DNA from 4 places in the Bacillus sp. BACIII genome. Region 3 is predicted to be linked to each of the others. Evidence: predicted binding sites of a transcription regulator. Region 3 holds the regulator's gene; each other region holds the start of a gene.
The links. The regulator Rex, encoded in region 3, represses fermentation and respiration genes when NADH is low (regulators of the CRP and FNR family bind a similar motif). The targets are predictions, from matches to a motif close to TTGTGAAATATTTCACAA.
Positions count from the first base shown of each region.

Region 1: a site for Rex is predicted at 871-888, ahead of ACXN9U_RS12965 (L-lactate dehydrogenase). Genes of this name have one in related genera too.
Region 2: a site for Rex is predicted at 4,961-4,978, ahead of ACXN9U_RS17355 (nitrate reductase subunit alpha). Genes of this name have one in related genera too.
Region 4: a site for Rex is predicted at 3,573-3,590, ahead of ACXN9U_RS18055 (cytochrome ubiquinol oxidase subunit I). Genes of this name have one in related genera too.

Region 1 is NZ_CM174437.1:2,671,354-2,678,774, reverse strand. It holds gene amyE (alpha-amylase) at 1-687, shown strand, start outside; gene ACXN9U_RS12965 (L-lactate dehydrogenase) at 928-1,881, shown strand; gene ACXN9U_RS12960 (MDR family MFS transporter) at 1,923-3,455, opposite strand; gene ACXN9U_RS12955 (MarR family transcriptional regulator) at 3,569-4,030, shown strand; gene ACXN9U_RS12950 (LysE family translocator) at 4,094-4,723, shown strand; gene ACXN9U_RS12945 (YqcI/YcgG family protein) at 4,791-5,546, shown strand; gene ACXN9U_RS12940 (amino acid permease) at 5,541-6,869, opposite strand; gene ACXN9U_RS12935 (DUF1989 domain-containing protein) at 6,994-7,421, shown strand, end outside.
Region 2 is NZ_CM174437.1:3,521,214-3,528,634, reverse strand. It holds gene argS (arginine--tRNA ligase) at 1-1,359, shown strand, start outside; gene narK (nitrate transporter NarK) at 1,493-2,680, shown strand; gene fnr (fumarate/nitrate reduction transcriptional regulator Fnr) at 2,781-3,497, shown strand; gene ACXN9U_RS17365 (YwiC-like family protein) at 3,528-4,241, opposite strand; gene arfM (Crp/Fnr family transcriptional regulator ArfM) at 4,385-4,861, shown strand; gene ACXN9U_RS17355 (nitrate reductase subunit alpha) at 5,043-7,421, shown strand, end outside.
Region 3 is NZ_CM174437.1:2,376,159-2,383,579, forward strand. It holds gene ACXN9U_RS11425 (hypothetical protein) at 1-570, opposite strand, end outside; gene groL (chaperonin GroEL) at 988-2,622, opposite strand; gene groES (co-chaperone GroES) at 2,664-2,948, opposite strand; gene ACXN9U_RS11440 (CPBP family intramembrane glutamic endopeptidase) at 3,185-3,919, shown strand; gene ACXN9U_RS11445 (YdiK family protein) at 3,916-4,107, shown strand; gene tatC (twin-arginine translocase subunit TatC) at 4,146-4,907, opposite strand; gene ACXN9U_RS11455 (twin-arginine translocase TatA/TatE family subunit) at 4,914-5,084, opposite strand; gene ACXN9U_RS11460 (redox-sensing transcriptional repressor Rex) at 5,103-5,750, opposite strand; gene moaC (cyclic pyranopterin monophosphate synthase MoaC) at 5,747-6,259, opposite strand; gene ACXN9U_RS11470 (ABC-F family ATP-binding cassette domain-containing protein) at 6,399-7,421, shown strand, end outside.
Region 4 is NZ_CM174437.1:3,657,731-3,665,151, reverse strand. It holds gene ACXN9U_RS18070 (ABC transporter ATP-binding protein) at 1-862, shown strand, start outside; gene ACXN9U_RS18065 (polysaccharide deacetylase family protein) at 956-1,798, shown strand; gene cimH (citrate/malate transporter CimH) at 1,834-3,177, opposite strand; gene ACXN9U_RS18055 (cytochrome ubiquinol oxidase subunit I) at 3,678-5,084, shown strand; gene cydB (cytochrome d ubiquinol oxidase subunit II) at 5,068-6,084, shown strand; gene cydD (thiol reductant ABC exporter subunit CydD) at 6,084-7,421, shown strand, end outside.

The sequences.
Region 1 (7,421 bases), 300 kb from region 3:
GACGGCAGGTATGATAATAGAGCCGGCACCGGTTCATTTCAAGTAACGAACGGTAAACTGACAGGCACGATCAATGCCAGATCCGCGGCTGTTCTTTATCCTGACGATATCGGAAATGCGCCTCATGTCTTCCTCGAGAATTATCAAACGGGGGCAGTCCATTCTTTCAACGATCAGCTGACGGTCACCCTGCGTGCAAATGCGAAAACAACAAAAGCCGTTTATCAGATCAATAATGGGCAGCAGACGGCGTTTAAGGACGGGGACCGATTAACGATCGGAAAAGGAGATCCAATCGGCACGGCATACGATATCAAGTTAACCGGAACGAACAGCGAGGGTGCAGCGAGAACCCAAGAATATACGTTTGTCAAAAAAGACCCGTCTCAAGCCAACACCATTGGCTATCAGAATCCGGACCATTGGGGCCAGGTAAATGCTTATATCTATAAGCATGATGGAGGCAGGGCCATAGAATTAACCGGATCGTGGCCGGGGAAAGCCATGACTAAGAATGCTGATGGAATTTACACGCTGACGCTGCCTGAGAATGCGGATACGGCCAACGCCAAAGTGATTTTTAACAATGGCAGCTCCCAAGTGCCCGGACAGAACCAGCCCGGCTTTGATTATGTGAAGAATGGTTTGTATAACAATTCTGGTTTGAATGGCTATCTTCGGCATTAAAGAATAGAGAAATCAGGATTTCTCAGAATGCCTGACTAAGCGCCGCCTCAATGATTTTTAATCAAGCTGAAAAGATGACAGAATCCTAAAACCCAACCGTTTTAGGATTCTGTCAAAAATCTGGGGGGTTTTCAAGACAAAACTTTTCTCTTGCAAAAGTTTGTGAAATAGTGCACAATATAAATGTGAAATACTTCACAATAAAAACAGACACCACGAAACACTGGAGGATAAGCATACATGATGAACGAACGAGTGAACAAAGTAGCATTAATCGGAGCAGGTTTTGTTGGAAGCAGTTATGCATTTGCGTTAATTAACCAAGGGATCACAGATGAGCTTGTGATCATTGATCTAAATAAAGAAAAAGCCATGGGAGATGTCATGGATTTAAATCACGGAAAGGCATTTGCGCCTCATCCGGTGAAAACGTCTTATGGAACGTATGAAGATTGCAAGGATGCCGATATCGTGTGCATCTGTGCCGGAGCCAACCAAAAGCCGGGCGAAACGAGACTTGAGCTGGTCGAAAAAAATCTCGCCATTTTCAAAGGCATTGTCGGTGAAGTCATGGCAAGCGGATTTGACGGCATCTTCCTCGTTGCCACAAATCCGGTTGACATTCTCACTTATGCGACATGGAAATTCAGCGGTCTGCCGAAAGAACGCGTCATCGGCAGCGGCACGACACTGGATTCTGCGAGATTCCGTTATATGCTGAGTGAATATTTCGGAGCCGCTCCGCAAAACGTACACGCCCACATTATCGGCGAGCACGGCGATACCGAGCTTCCTGTATGGAGTCACGCCAATATCGGCGGAGTGCCGGTGCAGCAATTGCTGGAGAAAAATGCAGCTTACAAACAGGACGAGCTGGATCAGATCGTTAACGATGTGAAAAACGCCGCCTATCATATTATTGAGAAAAAAGGCGCGACATATTACGGAGTGGCGATGAGCCTCGCCCGCATCACAAAAGCGATTTTGCGTAATGAAAACAGTATTTTAACCGTCAGCACATATCTGGACGGGCAATACGGTGTAAACGACGTCTTTATCGGCATTCCGGCCGTCGTCAATCGGAACGGCATCGCCGGTGTGACGGAACTTGAGCTGAATGAAACAGAACAGGCTCAATTCAGCCATAGCGCAAACGTGCTGAAAGACATTCTCGCTCCGCATTTCGCGGAGTAAACAAAAAAGCAGTACATGGCAAATACCATGTACTGCTTTTTTTAATTCGCTTTTTTCACCATTTCCTGAGAGGTTTTCACTCTCGCTTTTCCCATAAACAAAATGGTGATGGCCGCGATGACGATCGGCGCCAGAGCAAGCGTGAATACATACGTGATGCTCTGCGACATTGCGTCAATAATTTGATCCAGAATGTGCGGCGGAATATGAGCGCGCGTGCCGGCCTGGAAAATGTCCTGAGGATTTCCGATGTTCTGCATCGCGCCGCCCGCTCCTTTCATGCCGCTGAATGAATCGGTCAGCTTGTTGGTAAACACATTCGTCTGGATGGTTCCGAAAATCGTCACACCGAGTGTCATGCCGAATGATCTCAAAAACGAGTTTGTTGAGTTGGCGCTTCCGCGGTAGCGCGGCTCGAGATCGTTCATGGACGCTGCCGGCAGCAGTGAGAAGTTGAAGCCGACGCCGAATCCAGAGATCAGCATGAATACCGTCAGCATCGTGCGCGCCGTATCCGGAGTCATATTGGAAAGCAGCAGCATTCCGATAAAGAAAGCGACCACGGAGATCAGCATCAAATTACGGAACCGCACTTTCGTCTGGAAAATCCCGCCGATCATACTTCCGATAACAGAACCGATCATCATCGGCGTCAAAATAAAGCCCGCGCTCGTCGCGGTGCTGCCGTACACAGCCTGAACGAAAATTGGGATAAATACCGCTAAAATCACAAATGTGGCTCCGTAAAGGAACGCCAGAATCTGTGCCGTGGCAAATAAACGGTTTTTAAACATCCAAAAAGAAATAATCGGTTCTTCCGCTTTTCTTTCTACAATGAAAAAGGCGATAAAGAACACGGCGAACACAGCGAACAGACCGATGATCTGAACGGAGTCCCAATCATACGTTTTTCCGCCGAGCTCAAGAGCGAACATCAGACCGACAATGGAAACCACCAGCGTAATCGCGCCGGCCCAGTCGATTTTCTGTTTCTTGTGCTCAAGTGATTCTTTATAGTAACGAAGAATGAAAAATAACGATAGGATGCCGATCGGCACGTTGATGTAAAATACCCAGTGCCAGCTGATGGAGTCGGTAATGAGTGCGCCTAAAAGCGGTCCGAGAACGCTGGACAGGCCGAAAACGGCGCCGAACATCCCCGACATTTTTCCGCGTTTTTCAGGTGGAAATAAATCAAAAATGATGGTGAAAGCGATCGGCATCAGCGCGCCTCCGCCGATTCCCTGAATGACGCGGTAAATAATAAGCTGGTCCATTGTTTGGGCGATTCCGCATAATGCCGATCCGATTAAGAAAAGAATGAGACCGAATAAAAAGAAACGTTTCCGCCCGTACATATCGGACAGTTTGCCGTAAATCGGCATACCGGCCATTACGGCTACCATGTATGATGCTGTCACCCATGCGAACTTATCGAAACTTCCGAGGTCCGCCACGATATTTCCCATCGCGGTAGCAACGATTGTATTGTCCATAGCCGACATTAAAATGCCCAGCAAAAGGCCGATGACGACAAACTTCGTCGAGGCGTCCTTCGCGGCTGTTTGTTCCATGCTTTTTCCTCCTATACTTACTTTTGATCATCAAATTTGCTATGATCATATTAGATTTGCCGGAAATTATCTTGATCGTCAAGATAAATTGATTTTATAGGGAGGCCTGTCACTTGTCAACAAGAAATACCAGAAGCGAGACGGAGGAAACTGCGATACAGTTATTCCGGAAGATGGCCACAAGGACGATCCTGTTTCATCAGGCGGCCGCTCAATCTCTCGGTCTGTTTCCGACCGATTTGAAATCAGCTGATATTTTAAATGAAGCAGGCCCAATGACCGCGGGCGAGCTTGGGAAAAAAACCGGCCTCAGCACAGGTTCGGTAACGGCGCTCATTGACCGGCTCGAAAAAGCGGGATATGTCATGAGGAAAAAAGATCCCGAAGATAAACGGCGGGTGATCATTGTGCCGCTGACAGCCGGAAAAGCGAACGTGAAACAATTGTTCAGCTCCTTATCCCAGTCCACGATCAGCCTTTGCCGGCAATATAAAGAAGAAGAACTGCACCTGATATTCGACTTTCTCAAAAAAGTGACGGACATAATGGAAGATGAGCTTGAGAAATTAAAATAATATATCATAGCCCGGCCCATTCATGAATAATTTGTACAAGTTGCATGAATGAGGGGGAAGCCAATGAACATCTTTGTAAGCTACATCGTTCTCGGGCTGTCATTGTCAGCACCTATCGGCCCGGTCAATGCGGCGCAAATTGACAAAGGCATTAAGAACGGCTTTTGGCATGCATGGATTTTCGGTCTTGGCGCCATGGCGGCAGAAGGGCTGTATATGATTCTGATCTATTTCGGGCTGTTTCAATTTTTGACGGCGCCTTTCGTGAAGACGTTTTTGTGGCTTTTCGGTTTTTTTGTGCTGACCTACACGGGCGTCGAAACGTTAAAAAATATAAGGGAAGCCATGAACGTCAGAAGCGGAAAAGGAAAACCGGCTTTTTACAAAACATTCGGCGCGGGATTTTTTATTTCTCTTTCCAATCCGCTGAGCATTTTATTCTGGCTCGGCATATACGGCAGCATTCTCGCCAAAACCGCTGAATCCTTCGATGAGAACCAGCTTTTGATTTACAGCTCCGGCATTCTTCTCGGCATTTTGATCTGGGATTTCTGCATGGCGATTGCCGCAAGCTCTTTCAGAAATCTTCTCCACGAAAAAGCGCTTCGCTGGCTGACGGGAGCGGCAGGTGTGTCTTTGATCGGTTTTGGTTTTTATTTCGGATGGCAGGGGATTCAAATGCTCATCTCATAAATAGAAGGACTGTCACCCATCGCCTATCTCCATCATAACGTATCATGACGATACTGGAGGTGGGCCAATGGCAAGCGGGCTGTACACAAAAAGTTGCCTTGAGAAAAATTTATTGGATCTGACAAAATGGCAGAGAATTGCTTTTGAGCTTCTATCAGAAAAAGTAGGAGATGAAGCGGACGCATTTCCGTGCATACCCGGACGTCAGGGGTTTCTGACAGATCAGCTTCGGATATCCTTTGCGGGTGATCCCCGTGAGCAGGGAACCCCGGAGGAAGTGGGGCTGCTGCTGTCCGAATACGGAAAAATCTCAAGGGAAACCGGAAGATACGCGTCGCTGCTTGTGATTTTTGATACGCCTGAGGATTTAGCTGAACATTATTCCATTGAGGCGTATGAAGAGCTGTTCTGGTCTTTTTTAAACCGGCTGAGCGGCTGCGATCCGAAAGACTGGCCGGAAGATATGCCGGAAGATCCTGAACATTATAAATGGGAGTTCTGCTTTGACGGCGAGCCGTATTTTATTCTGTGCGCAACGCCTGCGCATAAAGCGAGACAAAGCAGAAGCTTCCCGTTTTTTATGCTGGCGTTTCAGCCGAGATGGGTTTTTGAAGGATTAAATGATTCAACCGCGTTCGGACGAAACATGAGCCGGCTGATCAGAAAACGCTTAGAGGCGTATGATGAAGCCCCTCTTCATCCCCGATTGGGGTGGTACGGAGGAAAAGACAATTTAGAATGGAAGCAATATTTCCTCCGTGATGATGAGACGCAAGTGTCAAAATGTCCTTTTTCCTATTTGAAAAGATTGTTTAAGCTATGATCCGGCAGGGCTGTGTCCCTGCTTTTTTTGTACGATCCATGTCACGATCGCAATGACGGCAAGAAAACAAAGGCTGACCAGAAAACCGGGCCGGCTCGATTTCTCAAACAGCGTCCCGGAGACGGCTGCCGCAATCAGCACGAGGGCGATAAAAATCTGTGCCGTTCCCGATTTTGTCGGTTCGATCAGTTTCTTGCCTGAGAACAAAATGAACAGCCACGTATACAGAAGCATCAGGCCTGCCGCGGTGGTCATGTGTTCATATATACTTTTCGGCAGCACCAATGACAGGATGATAGAGACGATGAGTCCGGCGGATGTCAATCCGAGCGCAGGCCAGCAGATTTTTTTATTTTCCTTCAATCTGAAGCATTTCGGCGCATCTCCGTCATCAGCCATCGTACAAAGCAATGTCGTCACGGCAAACAGCGAGGCGACGAGCGTAGAAAATCCCGCAATAATAAAAATCCCGTTAAAAATATCAAGAATGACATCTAAATGAAAGCCTTTCAGAGATGTAATAAACGGGCTGTCCTGTTCGGTGAATTTGCCCAGCGGCACTAACAATAGCGCCAGGCCGAGAGAAATGACGTAAATCACCGCAAGAACGATAAGCATCAGTCTGCCTGATTTTGAGGCTTCCTCCGGCTTTTTCAAATGTACGGTCATCAGCCCCAAGACCTCAATTCCCCCGAAAGCGTAAAACGCATAAATCAGTCCCGTCCACAAACCCATTGCTCCGTGCGGGAACAAATCCTTTGATTCATTCGGCACCTGGACATCCGGTTTGTGAGAAAATATACCGCACAGCGCCAAAATGGCGATGACGATAAACATAAAAATGGCCGCCGTCTTGACAACAGCGAGCACATTCTCCGTTTTTTGAAAAACGGACAGCCCCGTAAAAATAATTAAAAGACCGAGCACTGCATAGATGGAGGCGAGAATCCACAGCGGTATATTCGGAAACCAATGCTTCGTAAACAGTGAGATGGCTGTCAGCTGGCTTCCCGTAATCAGCATTTCAGACGACCAGTACACCCAGCCGTTGCTGAAACCGGCCCAAGAGCCGAAAGCCTTTCTCGCATAAGCGCAAAAAGACCCCTTTTCGGGCTGCTTAGCCGAAAGCTTCGCGAGCTGCTCAAAGACAAAATAGGTGCCGAGCCCGGCAATGAGAAATGAGATCAGCGCGGAATATCCGCTTTTGACAATAGCGATACTGGACCCGAGAAAAAAGCCCGTCCCGATCGTGCAGCCGACGCCGATTAAAGAGAGCTGCCACCAAGCGAGATTTCCTTTAGGCTGGTCCTGTGATTTACCCATGTAATTCAACCCCTTTATCAAAGCTTAGATTGCGGCCGGCAGAACGGGAATATACATCCAATAAATTGCTTTACATGAAACAAACGGCCGGGGTTCATAATAGAAGAAAAAAAGGAGCAGTCTGATGACACAGCAATTTATCGTACCGCCGAAAAAAGGGATCGGCCTGAAGGTTCACAAAGGGCAGATTATAAAAGTAGTCGATGTGGAAGGGCAGCAGGTGGCTGATTTTACGGCGTATCATGCCAAGGACTTTTATGAGCATCTTGATCAGGGCGCGACGATTGATGCCAATCAGTCCATTCATGTGAAAACGGGCGATCATATTTATTCAAATTTATATAAGCCGATGCTGACGCTGATTGAAGATACTGTCGGCAAGCATGACCTGCTGCTTCCCGCCTGTCGTCCGGATATGAACAGGCTTTTATACGGAAAGCATAAAGATGAGCTCCAGGATACGTGCTATGACAATATGAGCGGGGCGCTTGAACCATTCGGGGTGCCGCGGCCGCATATGCATTACCCGTTTGCCATCTTTATGAATACGGT
Region 2 (7,421 bases), 1.1 Mb from region 3:
CCGTCCGTGCTTGAAGCGGGTGAACATTACGGTGAGACAAACGTCGGACAGGGCGAAAAGATTCAGGTTGAATTCGTGTCCGCCAACCCGACGGGAGATCTTCATTTAGGCCATGCGCGCGGCGCGGCGGTAGGTGACGCGCTGTGCAGCGTGCTTTCTAAAGCGGGCTATGATGTGAGCCGCGAATACTATATTAATGATGCGGGCAACCAGATTAACAATCTGGCGCTTTCCGTTGAAGTCCGTTATTTTGAAGCGCTCGGTCTCGAGAAACCGATGCCGGAAGACGGCTACCGCGGTGAAGATATTATCGCTATCGGGAAAAAGCTTGCCGAAGATTTCGGCGACCGCTTCGTACATGAAGAGGAGAGCGAACGCCGGGCATTTTTCCGTGAATACGGCTTAAAGTACGAGCTTGATAAACTCCGCTCCGACCTGGAGAATTTCCGCGTGCCGTTTGACGTATGGTATTCTGAAACGTCACTATATGAAAACGGAAAAATTGATCAGGCGCTCGAGGCGCTTCGCGAAAAGGGCCATGTATACGAAGAGGACGGCGCGACATGGTTCCGTTCCACAACGTTCGGCGACGACAAAGACCGCGTGCTGATCAAAAAAGACGGCTCATACACTTATCTGCTGCCGGATATCGCATACCATAAAGACAAACTTGACCGCGGATTCGACAAGCTCATCAATGTATGGGGCGCGGATCACCACGGCTATATTCCGCGTATGAAAGCGGCAATTGAAGCGCTCGGTTACAAAAAAGGCACATTGGAAGTCGAAATCATTCAGCTCGTTCATTTATATAAAGACGGCGAAAAAATGAAGATGAGCAAACGTACGGGGAAAGCCGTCACGATGCGTGATCTGATTGAAGAGGTCGGTCTTGACGCGGTCCGTTATTTCTTTGCGATGCGCAGCGCTGATACGCATATGGATTTTGACTTGGACCTTGCCGTATCGACATCTAACGAAAACCCTGTGTATTACGCGCAATATGCACATGCCCGTATTTGCAGCATGCTTCGCCAAGGGGAGGAGCAAGGACTTAAACCAGCGGCGGATCTTGATTTCAGCCATATTCAATCAGAAAAAGAATATGACTTGCTGAAAACAATCGGCGGCTTCCCTGAGGCAGTGGCAGAAGCGGCGGAAAAACGAATCCCGCACCGTGTCACAAACTATATTTATGATCTGGCTTCCGCTCTGCACAGCTTCTACAACGCGGAGAAAGTCATCGATCCAGAAAATGAAGAGAAAAGCCGCGCACGCCTTGCTTTAATGAAGGCAACGCAAATTACGCTGAACAATGCGCTTCAGCTGATCGGCGTATCGGCTCCGGAAAAAATGTAATGATGATGAAAGGACAAAGTCTTCGGGCTTTGTCCTTTTTTTATGGGTAAAACGTGTGATGTATTTCACAATCCTGTTTGCCGGGTTTTTGTATGATAAGACTGATATTGAATCATTGAAAGGGGCAAGCCGAATGATCAATCGTCAACATATTCAATTATCGTTACAGTCATTAAGCTTGGTGGCAGGATTTATGGTGTGGGTGCTGATTTCATCACTCATTTCTCAAATCACATTAGATATTCATTTGAGCAAAGGCGAGATCTCTTTGGTGACGGCGATTCCCGTTATCCTCGGGTCGCTTCTCCGCATTCCTTTAGGGTATTTAACGAACAGGTTTGGCGCGCGGCTGATGTTTATGATCAGCTTCATCTTGCTTTTGTTTCCTGTGTTTTGGATCAGTATCGCAAACTCTCTGTTTGATTTAATCGCAGGCGGTTTTTTCTTAGGGATCGGGGGAGCGGTGTTCTCCATTGGGGTGACATCCCTTCCGAAATATTATCCGAAAGAAAAGCACGGTGTCGTCAATGGGATTTACGGAGCCGGAAACATCGGAACCGCCATTACCACTTTTGCGGCGCCGGTTATCGCTCAGGCCGCGGGATGGAAAGCAGCCGTGCGGATGTATCTCGTTTTGCTGGCTGTTTTCGCATTGCTGCACGTTTTGTTCGGCGACCGGCATGAGAAGAAGGTCAAAGTCTCCGTAAAAACCCAAATCAAAGCCGTTTACCGAAATCATGTGCTGTGGTTTTTGAGCATGTTTTATTTTATTACGTTTGGGGCTTTTGTCGCCTTCACTATCTATCTGCCGAACTTTCTGGCAGAGCACTTTGGACTGAGTCCGGCGGATGCCGGTTTGCGGACGGCTGGCTTTATTGCCGTATCAACGCTGCTCAGGCCAGCAGGTGGATTTCTGGCTGATAAAATAAGCCCGCTTCGCATCCTGATGGTTGTTTTTGCGGGACTTACATTATCAGGAATTATCTTATCGTTCTCACCGACGATCGGCCTTTATACGTTTGGGACATTAACGGTGGCGGTCTGCTCAGGTATAGGAAACGGGACCGTTTTTAAACTCGTGCCTTTCTATTTTTCGAAGCAAGCGGGTATTGCAAATGGTATTGTGTCTGCCATGGGCGGATTAGGAGGATTTTTCCCTCCTCTGATTTTGGCGAGTGTATTTCAGGCAACAGGCCAATACGCGATTGGTTTTATGGCGCTTTCGGAAGTGGCGTTAGCCAGCTTTGTCCTTGTCATATGGATGTATTGGCAGGAAAAAATGAAAACGCACACGGAGAGAAACAGTCAGAGCCTCAATTAACACTGGGGCATTCACAAGATTGTTAATTTTTTCTCGATGGGTACAAATCAATTCACGTTACAATAAACATACGCAACGTGATTTTCTTCGAGGTGAGCTCATGAATTTTCTCTCTGTTCGACCATCTGATAGTGATTTTATCTCCAGCGATCTCCATGAATTGCTGGAATCAATCAGCACGAAAAGAAAAATGGAAAAACACACGTATTTGTTTCGGGAAGGAATGGATGCAGAAGAGCTTTATCTGATTCAATCAGGGCTCATTGAAATCGGCAAGCTGACATCTGACGGAAAAGACCTGACGCTTAGAATCTGCCAAAAGCATGATATTGTCGGGGAATTAACACTTTTCACCGAAGAGCCAAGGTATATGCTCAGTGCAAAAGTGCTGGAGGATGGCGAGGTGCTCGTCATTAATAAAAACAAGCTCGAAAAGGAATTAATCCAAAACGGTGCTTTGACATTTGAATTTATGAAATGGATGAGCACCCACCTCCGGAAAATCCAGTCCAAAATCAGGGATCTGCTTCTTCACGGCAAAAAGGGAGCGCTCTACTCCACCCTTATCCGCTTATCAAACAGCTATGGGGTGGAACGAAGCGACGGCATTCTGATTAACATTGTGCTGACAAATCAGGATTTGGCAAAGTTTTGCGCGGCGGCACGGGAAAGTGTCAACCGTATGCTGGGAGATCTCCGAAAACAAGGGGTTATTTCAATAGACGAATCCGGAAAAATTATTTTGCACAAGCTGGACTATTTGCGATGCGAGATCGAGTGTGAAAATTGTCCGCTGGAGATTTGCAATATTGACTGAAAAAACAAGGACACCGCTGTCCTTGTTTTTTTATATAAACATGCACATGACGGCAAAAAAGAAGCTGGCATTCACGATTTCCAAAATGCCGATCGTTTTCGCGGGCCAATCTCTTCCATGAAAAAACCATGCCCGCAAGCTGCTTGGAATAAAAGCAAAAAATGCCCATCCTGCTCCGAGAAGAGCGGATAAAAAGGGGAGCAGCAGGTGATAACCCCATGACCAGTATGCAAATCCTCTGTTTCTTTTCTCCCGGATGACCGACTTCACATAAAAGGAACTCCCGATAAAAAATAAAGCAGATTGAGAGAGAATAAACCAAGCCCAGCCGTCAAGAGCCCCCGTCCCCAGCCAGCAGCTCGCAAGCCCGCCTGAACAAAAGAACAGAACTCCCGCCATATCATTCACGAGCGCCCGTTCGTTTTTTCGGCGGGCAAAATACATATGGATGAGGAACAGCGGCACTAAAGTAACGCCAATCCAGATGAGCGGCGGCTTATGAAAAACAGAAATGATCAAGAAGCAGCAAGCCGGAAAACCGTAAACATATATCCACTTTTGATAGGGCTTGAGTTGTCTCTTTTTCAAGGCGAGCGTAACGGGATAAACCGCCAAGTAAAGGAAAAGCCAGCCTAGGAAGAGCGGAATATGCCAGAGAACGGGACCGCCCTTGACCATCCCGAGTAAAAATGGAATCAGCAGCATGGCCCATGCGCCGTGCTGCTTCGGAACAAGCACCTTCATCGAAACCCTCCTTTTTTATTTGATTCTAAATGCAGTCATCCTTCCGGTAAGTGACATTCATCATACAAGCTGTGAAATATATCACTGCTGCACAGGCTCAATCGAGCTACACTAAAGCTATCCTTAACACAGGAGGCTTTCCTATGAATCAGTGTGACTATTTATTATTTCTGAAACAACTTCCCATGTTTAATGAAGTGCCTCTATCGATTGTGGAAACCTTGCTAAAAAACGGAACGTTTATCCGCGGCTCATCTGATCGGTCTCCATCCTTTCTTCATTCTCAATCCGTTTATATTGTATTAAAAGGCAGTGTCCGTTTTATGGACAGCAGGCTCCCTGAAGGCTCGAAAACCGTTGCGCTGTGGGAAAAAGGCGATGTGTTTCCGATTGATGAAAAAGGCGGGCTGTATTTATCGCCTTTTATCAAAGTCAATGCCACTTCAGACATTCTGATTCTTAATATCCCTTATTGCATATTTAAAAAAATGATGTCTTACCATCCGCGGCTGCAAATGAATTTTTTGGCCATGCTTCAGCAAAACGTCTTTTGTTCCTATCAATTATTTTTGCGGTATCTGCATACATCACAAGATGAAAATGCCGAGCCCGGTTCTTAAATAGAGCCGGTTTTTTTGATCGTTGAATGAACGCAGCCTTCTCATCTGTGAAAGTCCTTCCTTCTCCTTTATGTGAATATTTTGTGAAAAAAGCAGAGTGTGTGACATAGTTCACAAGAAAATACGCTGTCTCTGTTTATAGTGAACTTAGCATCACCTGACTCGGAAGGAGTGAACTTTCATGAAGAAAAAGAAAATGAGTCCGTTGTTTAGGAGATTGAATTATTTCTCTCCTATCGAACACCATTCAAATAAACATAGCCAAACCACCCGCGAAGATCGCGATTGGGAGAATGTATACAGAAACAGATGGCAGCACGACAAAGTCGTTCGCTCCACCCACGGTGTTAACTGCACAGGGTCTTGCAGCTGGAACATTTATGTGAAAAACGGAATTGTCACGTGGGAAGGGCAAAACTTGAATTATCCATCAACAGGCCCGGATATGCCTGATTTCGAACCGAGAGGCTGTCCGCGGGGCGCCAGTTTTTCGTGGTACATCTACAGCCCGCTCCGTGTGAAATATCCGTACGTGCGCGGTGTGCTGATCAATTTGTGGCGGGAAGCACTGCAGGCGCATCAAAATCCGCTTGATGCTTGGAAATCAATCGTTGAAAATCCTGAAAAAGCGAAGTCCTATAAACAGGCAAGAGGAAAAGGCGGGTTTGTGCGCGCTGAATGGTCCGAGGTGCTGAAGCTGATTTCAGCCTCTCTGCTGTATACAGTCATGAAATACGGGCCTGATCGGAATGTCGGCTTTTCACCGATTCCGGCGATGTCCATGATCAGCTACGCATCAGGTTCGCGATTCATGTCTTTAATCGGCGGCCCTATGCTCAGTTTCTATGACTGGTATGCGGATCTTCCGCCGGCGTCCCCGCAAATTTGGGGCGACCAGACGGACGTTCCGGAAAGCAGTGATTGGTACAATTCCGGCTATATCATCACATGGGGTTCAAACGTTCCGTTAACGAGAACGCCTGACGCACATTTTTTGGCGGAAGCCCGCTATAAAGGCGCTAAGGTCATTTCGATCAGTCCGGATTTTGCGGAATCCTCAAAGTTCGCCGATGACTGGCTCAGTATCCGCCAAGGGACTGACGGGGCGCTTGCGATGGCTATGGGGCATGTCATTTTGCAGGAATTTTACGTGAATCAAGAGACGGAGCGGTTTATCAAGTATGCGAAGCAATACACGGATTTTCCATTCCTCGTCACTCTGTCAAAAGAAAACGGCGTATACACAGCGGGCCGGTTTCTGCATGCGAAGGACATAGGGCGGCAGACAAAGCATGATCAATGGAAGCCTGCAGTCTGGAATGAACAGACAGGCGCTCTTGCCATACCGCAAGGAACAATGGGCTCCCGCTGGGACGGGCAGCAGAAATGGAACCTGCACATGATCGATGAAGACACCGGGGAACAGATCGAGCCCCGTCTCTCTGTGCTTGGAATGGAGGACGAAATCGGCTCGGTGCGCATTCCGTATTTTTCAAATGACGGAAACGAAGTGCTCAAGCGGGATCTTCCTATTAAAAAACTGGATCTGAACGGCGAAGAGGTATGTGTCACGACCGTGTTTGACTTGATATTGGCCAATTACGGCGTGAACCGGGGCATCGGTCAGCAATCAGCTGTCTCTTATGATGATCCTCGTCCGTTTACACCTGGCTGGCAGGAACAGATGACGGGAATCAAAAAAGAGGCCGTCATTCAGATTGCGAGAGAGTTTGCTCAAAATGCGATTGATACTGACGGCAGATCCATGATTATCGTCGGAGCGGGGATTAACCACTGGTTCAATTCCGACACAATCTACCGCGCGGTGTTAAATCTTGTTTTACTCGTAGGCGCCCAAGGCGTAAACGGCGGAGGCTGGGCTCATTATGTCGGTCAGGAAAAGCTCCGTCCTGCCGAAGGGTGGCAGACGATCGCAAATGCAAAGGACTGGGAAGGCGTGCCTAAGCTGCAAAACGGCACCTCATTTTTTTACTTTGCGACAGACCAGTGGCGTTATGAAGACCAGCCGATCAGTGACTTGGCTTCACCGATCGCCGGGTCATCCCGCTACAAGCATCACGCCGATTACAATGTGCTGGCGGCGCGATTAGGGTGGCTGCCGTCCTACCCGACTTTCGATAAAAGCGGCATTGACCTGTACAAAGAAGCTGAAAAAGCGGGGGCGGCGACGCCTGAAGACGTTGGTGCGTATGTAGCCTCACAGCTTCAGGACAAAAAGCTGAAATTCGCGATTGAAGATCCAGACAATGAAGCCAATTTCCCAAGGAATCTCTTCGTATGGCGGGCCAATCTGATCTCAAGCTCAGGAAAAGGGCATGAATATTTTCTCAAGCATTTGCTGGGAACGACGAACGGTTTGATGAATGACGACAGCGACAGCATCCGCCCTGAAGAAATCAAATGGCGGGAGCAGGCGCCGGAAGGCAAGCTCGACTTGTTAATCAACCTTGATTTTCGAATGGCGGGTACGGCGCTGTATTCCGATATCGTGCTGCCGGCGGCGACATGGTATGAAAAACACGATCTCAGCAGCACGGAT
Region 3 (7,421 bases):
AACTCTAGTTCTTCTGCTCTTTTTCAAGATCCAAACAAGTAATGCAATAAAAACGACGTTAATTAAAAACGCAGAAATAACATAAGTTTCATCTGAAACGCCAATATACTTCCCTCTCGATTCTAAGAGATTCCTTACTTGCTTACTCCATAAAGAACCATTCAGCGAACTATCGTCTGCTCCAAATGTAATTTGTGCTGTTTCCTTATTGCTGCTTGTAATATTAACACCATAAAATACTGTATACCTATTGTTATAAAAGATAGGCATATAAGAATAGTCAGAAACTAAAGGCTTTACCTTTTTGGCAGGTAATGCTACGTACAAAATCGCAGAATAATTACCTACCCCTGTTTCAAATTGCTCTGCTTTAATAAACTTCGTGTTTGAAGGTAGATCAATATTATAAAAATGCTCAAAAATTTGAATATCTTCTTCCGAAAAATCTGTTAATTGGTAGTAATGCGGATCAATAATACATTTATGAAAATACCATCCATTAAACAATAAAAAACAGGCACTTATTAAAATTACTAATACTGCCTTATATATAATCTTTAACTGTATCACAATGATATGCGCCCCCTCATAATATGCATTACTTTTGGGAAGAATTAATTATTCAGATTTTATTTTTCTTTAAGGCAATCTGCAAATGCTTGTGCAATTGTTTGACCATCCTCTTAGGTATAATTATTAACAGTAAAATGATGTTTAAATTTCAAATAGACAGGATTGTTGGTGTTTAAATAGTACTCTGCATCCTTAGTAACTGCTTCAAATGAATTATTAAATCTGTTTTTGGAAAATTGAGAGTATCTTGTACTATAGCCGATGCTAACTTAAATAAATTAGCATCATTCATTCGTAATTTGAGATGAATGATAGAAATAAAAAAAGCCCCTCACAAATTCATTGAACTTGTGAGAGACCTCGTATGGCATTACATCTGGCAACCCCTTATGTCCAAACAGGGATCATAATTTTTTACATCATTCCACCCATACCGCCCATTCCGCCCATGTCAGGCATTCCTGCACCGCCGGCGTTTTCTTCCGGTTTGTCAGCGACAACGGCTTCAGTTGTCAGGAGCATTGCTGCTACAGACGCAGCGTTTTGCAGAGCAGAACGCGTCACTTTTGTCGGGTCAACGATACCTTTTTCGATCATGTTTACCCATTCGCCAGTTGCAGCGTTGAAGCCTACGCCGATTTTTTCGTTTTTCAGGCGCTCAACGATGACAGATCCTTCAAGACCAGCGTTGTGCGCGATTTGACGGATCGGCTCTTCAAGCGCGCGAAGCACGATGTTGATACCTGTTTGCGCATCGCCTTCAGCTTCAACTGCAGCGACTTTGTTGTATACGTTGACAAGCGCTGTACCACCGCCGGATACGATGCCTTCTTCAACAGCTGCGCGAGTTGAGTTGAGGGCGTCTTCGATGCGAAGTTTACGCTCTTTCAGCTCAGTTTCAGTCGCAGCGCCGACTTTGATGACAGCTACGCCGCCGGCAAGTTTCGCAAGACGCTCTTGTAATTTTTCTCTGTCGAATTCAGAAGTTGTTTCTTCCACTTGAGCGCGGATTTGGTTAACGCGTGCAGCGATTTTTTCAGTATCGCCGGCGCCTTCTACGATTGTTGTGTTTTCTTTCGTTACCACAACTTTAGAAGCGCGTCCCAATTGTCCGATTTCAGTAGATTTCAGGTCAAGACCTAAATCTTCTGTGATCACTTCTCCGCCTGTAAGAACGGAAATGTCTTCAAGCATTGCTTTACGGCGGTCACCGAAGCCAGGAGCTTTAACGGCAACAGCGTTGAATGTGCCGCGAAGTTTGTTGACAACGAGTGTAGCAAGAGCTTCACCTTCAACATCTTCAGCGATCAGAAGCAATGGTTTGCCTTGCTGTACAACTTGCTCAAGCACAGGAAGGATTTCTTGGATGTTTGTGATTTTTTTGTCTGTGATTAAAATGTAAGGATTATCAAGAACCGCTTCCATCTTATCAGAGTCAGTCACCATGTAAGGAGATGCATATCCGCGGTCGAATTGCATACCTTCCACAACTTCAAGCTCAGTTGTGAAGCCTTTAGACTCTTCGATTGTGATGACGCCATCGTTTCCTACGCGCTCCATTGCTTCAGCGATAAGGCTTCCGACTTCCTCATCAGCAGCAGAGATCGCAGCAACCTGAGCGATAGACTCTTTGCCTTCGATCGGCTTAGAAATTTCTTTTAAGTTTTCGATTGCAACGGTTACGGCTTGTTCCATACCTTTACGCACGCCGACAGGGTTAGCTCCCGCAGTTACGTTTTTCAGGCCTTCACGGATCATAGCCTGCGCAAGAACTGTTGCAGTCGTTGTACCGTCACCGGCAACGTCGTTTGTTTTGCTGGCTACTTCAGCCACAAGCTTCGCACCCATGTTTTCAAACGCGTCTTCAAGTTCAATTTCTTTTGCGATTGTTACACCGTCATTTGTAATTAATGGAGAACCGAATTTTTTCTCCAGAACCACGTTGCGTCCTTTTGGCCCTAAAGTTACTTTTACAGCGTCAGCAAGCGCATCGACACCGCGAAGCATAGCGCGGCGTGCTTCTTCACTAAACTTAATATCTTTTGCCATGTTAACGAAACCTCCTCGAATTTTTAAAAGTATTTATTTGCTTAGCCGATAACAGCTAAAATGTCGCTTTCACGTAAGATTAAGTATTCAGTACCTTCGTATTTCACTTCAGTACCGGCGTATTTTGAGAAGATAATGCGGTCGCCCTCTTTTACTTCTAAAGCAACGCGCTCTCCGCTTTCCAACACGCGACCTGAACCGGCTGCCACGATTTTGCCTTCTTGCGGCTTTTCTTTTGCAGAATCCGGTAATACGATTCCGCTGGCAGTTTTTTCTTCAGATTCTACGAGTTCAATGACAACGCGATCACCTAATGGCTTTAACAATGTAATAACCTCCTCAATAGTATGAATATGTAATTTTAGCACTCAGCTCTAAAGAGTGCTAACACAATTATTATAATAAAGAATCTCACTTCCAATTTCAAGTCATAAGAATAAAAAATTTTCACGCTTACATCATTCTCTCTTACAGCGATTTTCTCCTTTTTTCACGTCTGGTTCACTTATGTTACAATAAGAACAAATAAGTTGATTTTATAGGATAAAGGAGTACATATCATTTGAGAAAACAGTATTGGTATATCATTTTGACATACGTTATCATGCAGCTTTCCGCATTGATCGGCATTCCTTTAATGTACAAATTCGGCTACGCGGGCGGGCATCCTACGAATGCGAATCTCACCATGGCTCAGGGGATTTATTCCGTCGTAAGCTTTTTTATCTGCCTGATTATCGTTCTCTTGATTTTGAGAACCGCGCCGAAGCAGACATTAAGAAACGGGAAGAAAGCATCCGCCGGCATGTCCGTTCTCTGGGCGGTCGCGGGAATATGGCTCGCTTTATTTTCTCAGGGTATCGCCGGAATGATTGAGCAGTATGTCTTTCACGTGAACAGCGGTTCCGAAAACACGAAAGCCATTCTCAACATTATAAAAGCCATGCCGCTCATGATTATCGTTTCTTCTATCGTCGGGCCGATTCTTGAAGAAATCATTTTCCGGAAGATCATCTTCGGTGTATTATATGAAAAAACGAATTTCTTTTTCGCCGGACTGATCAGTTCCGTCATTTTCGGCATTGTGCACCAGGACCTCACACACCTGCTGCTATATACGGCCATGGGCTTTACCTTTGCGTTCTTGTATGTGCAGACGAAACGGATTATTGTGCCGATATTCGCCCATGTCATGATGAATACCATTGTCGTGGTCATGCAGCTCGGCCCCGCCCAAAAATATATTGAACAGCATAGTGAACAAATGCAATTAATTATTGGAGGATTGTTTGTATGAGGAACCCAATGACTTGGGGCTTGATTTATTTCGCAGTCGGCTGTATCTTTACGTATTTGGCCGCAAGCTCGCCGGGAAGCATGTGGTCTTTTTATTCCATACTGCTGATGGTTTTCGCCGCTTATAATATCAGCATCTCGTTTAAAATGTTCGCTTTCTCATTTAAAGTGAAGAAAAATCAAAAATAAAAGAAAAGCCATTTCTCATCATGGAGAAATGGCTTTTTTTATGCTGATACGTCCTGGTCGGATTCGCTGCTGCCGGTCTGCCTTTTCCGATACGCCGCTTTTGAAATCAGGATACTGACCTCGTATAAAATGCAAAGCGGAATCGTAATCATCAAGTGAGACAGCAGCTCAGGCGGCGCAATCATCGCTGCGATCACAAGCAGCACAAAATACGCGTACTTCCTGATCTTCGATAAAAACATCGGCGTGATAACACCGAGTCTCGTTAAAAACATGATCAGCACCGGCATCTGAAACAGCAGCCCGAACGGAATCGTCAGCTGCAGCAGAAAATGAAAATACTCGCTGATTCCGATCACTTGGTTGACATCGAGGTCATTCGAGACCCGCTTCATAAAATCAACGACCAGCGGAAATAAAATATAATAAGAAAATGACACACCGCCGACAAACAGCACGATCGAAATCGGAATATAGCTGAGTGTTACTTTGCGCTCCTTCTCATACAGCCCCGGGCTGACAAACGCCCAAATCTGATAGAGAATAATCGGCGAAGTCAAAATGATGCCGATAATAAACGCGAACTGCAAAAAGATAAACAGCGGATCCGTCAGGTTAAAAGCATTAAGGGTGAGCTCTTTTACTTCATCGGCTTTTTGAAGATACACAATGATAGGTTTTGCCAGAAAAAAGCCGGCAATAAAGAAAACCGTAAAGGATAACGCCACAATCAGCAATCGTTTCCGAAGTTCGGCAATATGCTCCACAAGCGTCATTTGATTCACTCTCATACGCGTCATCCTATCTTACTGTTCTTCTTTCTTTTTTTCCTCTTCTTCACCGGCTAATCCCTTAGTGGCGTTCTTAAATTCACGAAGCGTGTCCCCCGCGGCTTTTCCTAACTCGGGAAGCTTCTTCGGACCGAAAATAATCACCGCCACCACACCGATAACAGCCAGGCTTCCAGGACCGATCATGTGCAGCTCCTCCTTTCGTTATTCAATTTCTTCCAAAACAGAATAATGCTTTAAGAAATAAACCAATGATTGAAGCTCTACAGCTAAATCTATATGATGAATTCGAATGTGATCCGGCACATTCAAACGGGCCGGCGTAAAGTTAAGGATTCCCTTGATTCCGAGCGACACGAGCCGATCGGTGATTGACTGCGCGGCAACCGCCGGAACGGTAAGAATCGCCACGGGTTCATCCTTAATGTGAAGCTCTAAATCATTAAGAGCATAGACAGGCACGCCGCCTACCTCAGTTCCTATTTTACTCTGATTCACATCAAAAGCCATAGATATTTTTGTGTTATTATTTTTTGTGAAATTATAGTGAAGAAACGCCGTCCCTAAATTCCCGACACCGATCAAAATGACGTTCGTCGTTTCATCCTGATCCAGTGTTTTTCTGAAAAATGACAGCAGGTAATCCACATTATAGCCGTATCCTTTTTTGCCGAGCGCCCCGAAATAGGAAAAATCCCGGCGGATCGTGGCCGAATCGACTTTTACCGCATCGCTCAGTTCAGCAGATGAAACGCGCTGCTTTCCTGACGCGTGTAAATTCTTTAAAAAGCGGTAATAAAGCGGCAGCCGTTTTGCTGTCGCCTGCGGAATTTTTGATTGATCCTTGTTCATGATTGGTCCTCCACTTTATACTCAGATGCATCTCTTTTAAAATCACCGTTTTTGCCTCCCGTTTTTTCCATGAGGCAGGTCGGGCCGATGACCATTCCTTTATCCAGCGCCTTGCACATGTCATAAACGGTCAAAGCACAGACTGAAGCGGAAGTTAGCGCTTCCATTTCCACACCTGTACTCCCTTTTGTTTTTACGCTTGCCTGTATATGAAGAACGGCTTCGGAATCCTTTTCCTCCCAGCCGAATGAAATGTCGACGCTGCTTAAAGAAAGCGGGTGGCACATCGGGATAATCGCTGAGGTCTGCTTTGCAGCCATGATTCCGGCCACCTGTGCGACAGCCAGTACGTCTCCTTTTCCGATCTCGCGTTTTTTGATTCTGCTGTACACGTCATGCTTCATGTGTACGCTGGATATTGCAGCGGCAGTACGGACTGTTGAAGATTTATCGCTTATATCCACCATGCGGGCACGGCCTTCTTCATTAAAATGAGAAAATCCATTCATATTTAAACTCTCCTTACTTCTGATCATACACTATTTTCTCCCTGATGTCTTATCCTATAATGTTCCAATTCTGATGTATTGTTTGCTGACAGCAGGTTGATAAGCTACACTTAACTTATTATAACAGAGGTGAAATAATATGATGATCTTACAAATTAATCAGCTGTCCAAATCTTTTGGCGCTGATCCTATTTTAAACAATATAAAGCTTGAAGTCAGATCTCGGGATCGCATCGCCATTGTAGGCAGAAACGGAGCCGGCAAATCAACTCTCCTTAAAATTATCGCAGGTCACCTTTCATATGAAAAGGGTGAATTAATCAAACCGAAAGAATTAACGATGGGATATCTTGCCCAGCACACAGGCTTGGAATCCCAGCTTACCATAAAAGAAGAACTGCTGAGTGTTTTTGATTTCCTGAAAGCAATGGAAAAAGAAATGCGTTCTATTGAAGAAAAGATGGCTACGGCCGCCCCCGCGGAGCTTGAGACACTGATGAAAACCTATGACAGGCTTCAGCAGGACTTCAAGGATAAAGGCGGCTATCAGTATGAAGCGGACGTCCGTTCTATCCTTCACGGCCTCGGTTTCGGAAAATTTGACGATTCCGTGAAAGTGCAAAGCCTGAGCGGCGGTCAGAAAACAAGGCTTGCACTCGGCAAGCTTTTGCTGACCCAGCCTGATCTGCTTATTTTGGATGAACCGACGAACCATCTCGACATCGACACGCTTACATGGCTTGAGCATTATTTACAGGGATATTCAGGCGCCATCCTGATTGTCTCCCACGACAGATATTTCCTTGATAAAGTCGTCAGCCAAGTGTACGAGGTCTCACGGACAGAAAGTAAAAAATACCTCGGCAACTACAGCGCCTATTTAGAACAAAAAGCTGAGCAGTATGAGAAAGACCTGAAGCTGTATGAAAAACAGCAGGACGAAATCGCCAAGCTCCAAGATTTTGTCGACCGCAACCTGGCCAGAGCATCAACAACCAAAAGAGCCCAAAGCAGACGAAAGCAGCTTGAACGGATGGACGTCATGGCAAAGCCGCTCGGTGATGAAAAATCAGCCGCCTTCCGTTTTGACATTACAAAACAGAGCGGAAACGACGTCCTTCGCGTACAGGATGTTTCCATCAGCTATGACGGCCAGCCGCCG
Region 4 (7,421 bases), 1.3 Mb from region 3:
GGTGTTCCAAAACTATGCGCTGTATCCGCATATGACGGTTTATGATAATATCGCTTTCGGTCTGAAGCTGAGAAAGATGCCGAAACCGGAGATTAAAAAACGGGTCGAAGAAGCAGCGAAAATGCTGGGGCTCACAGAGTATCTGCACCGCAAACCGAAGGCGCTCTCCGGCGGGCAGCGGCAGCGTGTTGCATTAGGACGAGCGATCGTCAGGGACGCCAAAGTGTTTTTAATGGATGAGCCGCTGTCAAATCTGGACGCAAAGCTTCGGGTGCAGATGCGGGCTGAAATTATTAAACTCCATCAAAGACTGCAAACAACTACGATCTATGTGACGCACGACCAAACAGAGGCGCTGACGATGGCGACACGCATTGTAGTCATGAAGGATGGGAAGATTCAGCAGATCGGCACGCCGAAAGAAGTCTATGAACATCCGGAAAACGTTTTTGTCGGCGGGTTCATCGGCTCCCCCGCGATGAACTTTTTTAAAGGAAAGCTGACTGACGGCGCTATTCAGATCGGTTCAGCCGCTCTCAGCGTGCCGGAAGGGAAAATGAAAATGCTCCGGGAAAAAGGCTATGCCGGTAAAGATGTCATCTTCGGCATCCGCCCGGAAGACATACATGACGAGCTGATTGTGGTAGAATCCTATAAGAGTTCATCCATCACAGCTAAAATCAATGTCGCGGAATTGCTCGGGTCAGAAATTATGGTTTATTCCCGGATCGGGGATCAGGATTTTATCGCCCGGATTGATGCCCGCCATGACATTCATGCCGGTGAGGAAGTGACCGTCGCTTTCGACATGAATAAAGCTCATTTTTTCGACAGTGAAACAGAAATCAGAATCCGCTCATAACGCAAAGCCGGACAGCTGGATGTCCGGCTTTTAAACAATTTTTGCCCGTCGGCCGATATAAAAAGTAAATAGTAGACAGAAAGCAGGAAAACCATGAAACGCATGATTACGTGCATGTGCCTTTTGGCTGCTTTGTTAACGCTTGCCGCCTGTTCGGACCATGAGGCAAGTGCCGAAGAGAGCATTCCGAAGGCAGAAGCGCACCACGATAAAAAGTCTGTAAAGCGCCAAATCAAAAAGGAGCCGGATACGTCCGCCTGGGTTAAAACGAAGGGAACAGCGAGACTGCCGATTCTGATGTACCACAGCATTTCTGAGGGAAACAGCCTGCGTGTGCCGAAGGAAGAATTCCAGCAGCATATGAAGTGGCTTCATGATCACGGCTATTATACGATGACTCCGGAAGAAGCCTATCTGATGCTGACGGAGGATAGAGAGCCGCGTGAAAAATGCGTGCTGATCACATTTGATGACGGCTATACCGACAATGTCAAAGCGGCGTATCCCATTTTAAAGAAATATAAGATGAAAGCGACCATCTTCATGATCGGTAACTTTATCGGACATAAAAATCACCTGACTGAGAAGCAGATGAAGGAGATGGCCGCACACGGCATTTCCATTCAAAGCCATACGATGAACCATCTCGAATTGAACGGGCTCACGCCTCAGCAGCAGCGACGCGAAATGGCGGACTCTAAGCGTTTATTTGACCAAATGTTCGGGCAGCGGACGTCTGTAATCAGTTACCCTGTCGGACGATATAATAATGAAACTTTAAAAGCCGCAGCTGCTGCAGGCTACCGTATGGCGGTCACGACGGAGCCGGGAGCGGCATCGAGAGATCAGGGGCTTTACTCGCTTCACCGTGTCCGTGTGTCGCCGGGCATGTCCGGTACGGCATTCGGCTCTTATATCCAAAATGTGATGAAATAACAGAGCCTCCGCATATGGCGGAGGCTTTTTTCCGTTTAATAGAATTGATGAAGCAACAGGAGGGTGATACTCACGGTAATCGCCCCGCCGATTCTGGTCGACACTTGGGCAAACGGCATAAGCTCAAGCCGTTCAGCGGCGCTTAAGATTGCGACGTCGCCTGTGCCGCCCTGACCGGAATGGCAGGCATTGATGATCGCCGTCTCAATCGGGTACAGGTTCAGCCATTTACCGCTCAGAAAACCGACGGCTATCATCGTAATGACAATGGATAAAATGGTAATGATATTGCTGATATTAAACGCTGCAATCAGTTTGTCCCACGGTGTCATTGAAACGCCGATCGCAAATAAGAGCGGATAGGTCACGGCTGTCGAGAAAAAACGCGAAACGCCGAAAGCTCCGTTTTCAATCGAGGCCGGCGCCAGCCTGAACAGCTTAATAAGCACGGCAAGGACGAGCATCACGACAGGAGCCGGAAGCTGAAAGAAATCATGCGCCAGCATGCCGACCAAATACAGGGAAACCGCTAAAATCCCCCCCGAAGCGAAAAAAGACAGATTAAAAGCATTGTCATTGGCCTGCTGTTCCAATACAGGAGCGGATTGATCAGACTTATCAACCTTCCCGTTGCCCGTCCATTCCGGCTTGCGTTTCCCGATGACATTCAGCAAACCCGATAACATAATGGCACACAGGCTGCCGAGCATGATGGACGGCAGCACAAGCGCAAAGGCATCTCCCTGGGACATCGGCATCATATCGGAGTAGCCGATGGATAAAGGAATCGCGCCCTCGCCGACACCTCCCGCCATAATCGGGACGACAATATAAAGCAGTGTGTGCTGAAAACCGAGCCCGAGCAGCGTCCCGACGCATAAGCCGACGATGGCGGCCGCGATCGAGCCGGCGATCAGCGGAATGAAAATCTTGACGAAAGCTTTGACGAGAGTCTCTCTTTTCATCCCCAGAATACTGCCGACGACGATACCGGCAATAAATAGATAGAGAAAGTTAGAGTTTTCTGTGAATTCTGTTGTTGATGTAATAATATCTTTCGGAAGCAGGTGGTAGTAGACGACAGCGGACGGAATAAAGGTTGCGAGGATCGCAGGGCCGCCGATGGAACGCACGATCGGAATGGATTTTCCGATCTGGCCGAAGGTAAATCCGAAAAAACTCATGACGGCAATCGATGTCAGGATGTCGCTTTTTACATCGTGTTTCATGACAAACACCGTAATAAGCAAGAAGAGCAGGATATAGATAGGAAGAGGAATAATGCCGATTCTTATATTCATTGCTCTGGCAAACCAATTATCAGTCCGTTGCTGTTTTTGGAGTGAATCCGTTTGCAAATTTGGTTGAAGTTCTCCCATGCTTGTTCCCCCAGTCGTTATGTAGTGAAAAATATCCCCATTTAAAGTATACTAAAAAATTTAAATTGTTCATATATTAGGAATTTACTAGAAAACTTGCTTTCCCCTCTTTTCTTTCTCAAAAAGGCGATTTGGCGGCCTTTCTCGCTGAATAAAGCATTTTGTTCGCCACACGAATAAAAAAGAGGTACGATATGGAAGGGACAAAAATCCTAGGTGCCGACATAAAATCTCTACAAATTCGACATTAATCGGTCACAATTTCAGCCTATTTTTAGGTATATCGATCTTTTTTTTTAGGCGGAATCGTTGTAAAGTAATGATATTGAATCATTTCTATGACAGCCGCTGCCCCCTAGGGAGTGCAGGCTGATAATTCATTAGTTTTGACAAATTTGTGAAACATTGAGCAAATATATCATTTCTTGTGAAATGCCGAGCAATGGTTTTGTCGTGTTTGTGAAATGTTGAGCAATTTACCAGATTGGAGGAAAAACATCATGAGTGAGTTGGTTTTAGCCCGCATACAATTTGCATCTACAACATTGTTTCACTTCCTGTTTGTGCCTATGTCTATCGGGCTTGTGTTTATGGTTGCTTTGATGGAGACGCTTTATGTTGTCAAAAAACAAGAGACCTATCTCAAAATGGCTAAATTTTGGGGACATCTCTTTTTAATTAACTTTGCTGTCGGCGTCGTCACAGGGATTCTTCAGGAATTTCAGTTCGGATTGAACTGGTCTGATTATTCCCGTTTTGTCGGAGACGTATTTGGCGCTCCGCTTGCGGTTGAAGCGCTTTTGGCGTTCTTTATGGAGTCTATTTTTATCGGATTATGGATTTTCGGCTGGGACCGTTTATCTAAAAAAGTGCATTTGCTTTGCATTTGGCTTGTATCCTTCGGGACGATTATGTCATCTTTCTGGATTTTGACGGCAAACTCATTCATGCAGGAGCCGGTCGGCTTTGCGATTAAAAATGGCCGCGCAGAAATGAATGATTTCGGGGCGCTTTTGACAAACCCTCAGCTTTGGGTTGAATTCCCTCACGTCATTTTCGGGGCGCTTGCAACTGGTGCTTTCTTTATCGCCGGTGTCAGCGCATATAAATTATTGAAGAAAAAAGAAGTGCCTTTCTTCCATAAATCTTTCAAGCTTTCAATGATTGTCGGTCTGATCGCCGGTATCGGCGTTGCGTTCAGCGGACATATGCAGGCTGAGCATTTAATGGAATCGCAGCCGATGAAAATGGCTGCCAGTGAAGCGCTTTGGGATGACAGCGGTGATCCTGCTGCGTGGACGGCCTTTGCGAACATTGATACGAATAAAGAAAAAAACACATCAGAAATTTCAATTCCTTACGCACTCAGCTACTTGGCTTATCAGAAGTTCAGCGGCAGTGTTAAAGGGATGAAAACTCTTCAAAAAGAATACGAAAAAACGTACGGAAAAGGCGACTATATCCCGCCTGTTAAAACGACGTTCTGGAGCTTCCGCATCATGGCGGGTGCTGGCGCGCTTATGATTTTCGCCGCGATTGCCGGCTTTATTCTGAACCGCCGCAAAAAGCTTCATACAAGCAAGTGGTATTTACGGGGCATGATCGCACTGATCGCATTCCCGTTCATTGCGAACTCTGCCGGATGGATTATGACTGAAATCGGCCGCCAGCCGTGGACGGTCATGGGGCAATTGACGACCGCACAATCCGTTTCGCCTAACGTAACGACGGGATCTCTGCTGTTTTCAATTATCAGCTTCGGCGTCATGTACTTGATTTTAGGCGCGCTGCTTGTTTTCCTATTCGTTCGTGAAATTAAAAAAGGTGCGGACCATGATGATCACAAGGATGTTCCTGTATCAACAGATCCGTTCAGTCAGGAGGTCTACCATGGGGTCACTTCATGATCTTTGGTTTATACTCGTTTCGATTTTGTTTGTCGGATTTTTCTTTTTAGAAGGTTTTGATTTCGGTGTCGGCATTTCGACCCGATTTCTTGGCCATAATGAATTAGAACGCAGAGTGCTGGTTAACACCATCGGCCCGTTCTGGGATGCGAATGAGGTGTGGCTGATCACAGGTACGGGAGCGATTTTCGCGGCATTCCCGAACTGGTATGCAACGATGCTCAGCGGATATTACATTCCGTTTATCATTATTCTTCTTGCCTTGATGGGCCGCGGCGTGGCATTTGAATTCCGCGGGCAAGTGAACAATCTGAAATGGGTCAAAACATGGGACTGGGTAATTTTCTTTGGAAGCCTTATCCCGCCGTTTGTATTCGGCCTTATCTTTACAAGCTTGTTCCGCGGTGTGCCGATTGACGGACACATGAACATTCACGCTGGTTTTTCAGATATTGTGAACGTGTATTCCGTTCTTGGCGGAGCAGCCGTCACCCTTCTTTCATTCCTGCACGGTTTAATGTTTATCACCCTGCGCACGATCGGTGATTTACAAGAGCGTGCGAGAAAAATGGCAAAACGCGTAATCGGTGTTATCTTTCTTGTTGTACTTGCTTTCTTTGCGATGTCTGCATACGATACGGATATGTTTACACGCCGGGCAAACATCACGATTCCAATATTCGTGCTGATTGTCATCTGCAACGTTCTTGCCATTGTGTTCATGAGCAAGAAAAAAGACGGCTGGGCATTCGGTATGACCGGCGCGGGTCTCGCTTTGACAGTCGCGATGATTTTTATCTCCCTGTTCCCGCGCGTCATGGTCAGCTCGCTGAAAAGCGCGTATGACTTAACAGTAGCTAACGCGTCTTCCGGTGATTATTCACTTAAAGTCATGACAATTGTCGCACTGACTCTGCTGCCGTTTGTCATCGGCAGTCAGATCTGGAGCTATTATGTCTTCCGGAAACGCGTCAGCCATAAGGAGCCTATGACTTATTAATGGGAAAAGACCTGTTTCTTTATAAAGGAATGAAGCGGATTCTTGCGATCATTACGGGATTAACGATCATACAAACGGCCGCCATTATCTTGCAGGCGGAATGGCTGAGCCAGGCGGTAACCGGATTATTTAACGGGAAGCGGATTGCTTCTCTTTATCCGGTTATCGGCTTTTTCCTGCTTGCGTTTTTGGTCCGGCATGCGGTGACAACGGTCCGGCAGAAAATCGTGTACCAATATGCCGCGCAAACCGGCGCAGACTTAAGAAAAAGATTTCTTGAGCAATTGTTCCGTCTCGGCCCCCGCTTTGCGAAAAAAGAGGGGACAGGCCGGATGGTGACGCTGGCGATGGAAGGCATCAGCCAGTTCCGCCGCTATTTAGAGCTGTTTCTGCCGAAAATGGTCAGCATGGCGATCGTGCCGGCTGCCGTTGTCATTTACGTGTTTTTTCAGGATAAAACATCGGCTTTGATTCTGATTCTTGCGCTTCCGATTTTGATTGTATTTATGATTCTGCTCGGACTTGTCGCACAGAAAAAAGCCGATCGCCAATGGAAGTCCTATCAGACGCTTTCCAATCATTTCGTGGATTCGCTCCGCGGACTGGAGACATTGCGGTTTTTAGGATTAAGCAAATCACACAGCAAAAATATTTTTCATGTCAGTGAGAGATACCGCAAGGCGACGATGAGCACGCTCCGGGTCGCGTTTTTATCATCATTCGCCCTTGATTTCTTCACGATGCTGTCGGTGGCGACAGTGGCGGTGTTCCTCGGCTTGCGGCTGATAGACGGACAGATTCTTCTCGGTCCGGCATTGACCGCGCTGATTCTCGCGCCTGAATACTTTCTCCCGGTCCGCGAGGTGGGAAATGATTACCACGCGACATTAAACGGGCAGGAAGCGGGAAAAACCATTCAGGCGATTTTGGCGCAGCCCGGTTTTAAAGAAGAAAAGCCGCTCGAGCTTGATACGTGGACTGACGGAGATGAATTACAGCTTACTCGTTTGTCCGTCCGTGAATCGATGTCTGAATTTAATCTGTCCTTTAAAGGGAAGAGAAAAATCGGGATTATCGGGGAAAGCGGCGCGGGAAAATCGACTCTCATTGATGTGCTGGGCGGCTTTTTAGAGCCTGCGTCCGGTGAGATCAAGGTAAACGGTGAATCCCGCTCGCATCTGCAGTCGGACGGCTGGCAGAAGCAGCTGCTCTATATTCCGCAGCATCCGTATATTTTTGATGACACGCTTTTGAATAATATCCGGTTTTATCATCCTGATGCTTCCCGTGAGGAAACAGCGCAGGCCGCTGCTTCAGCGGGTCTTTCCGAACTGATC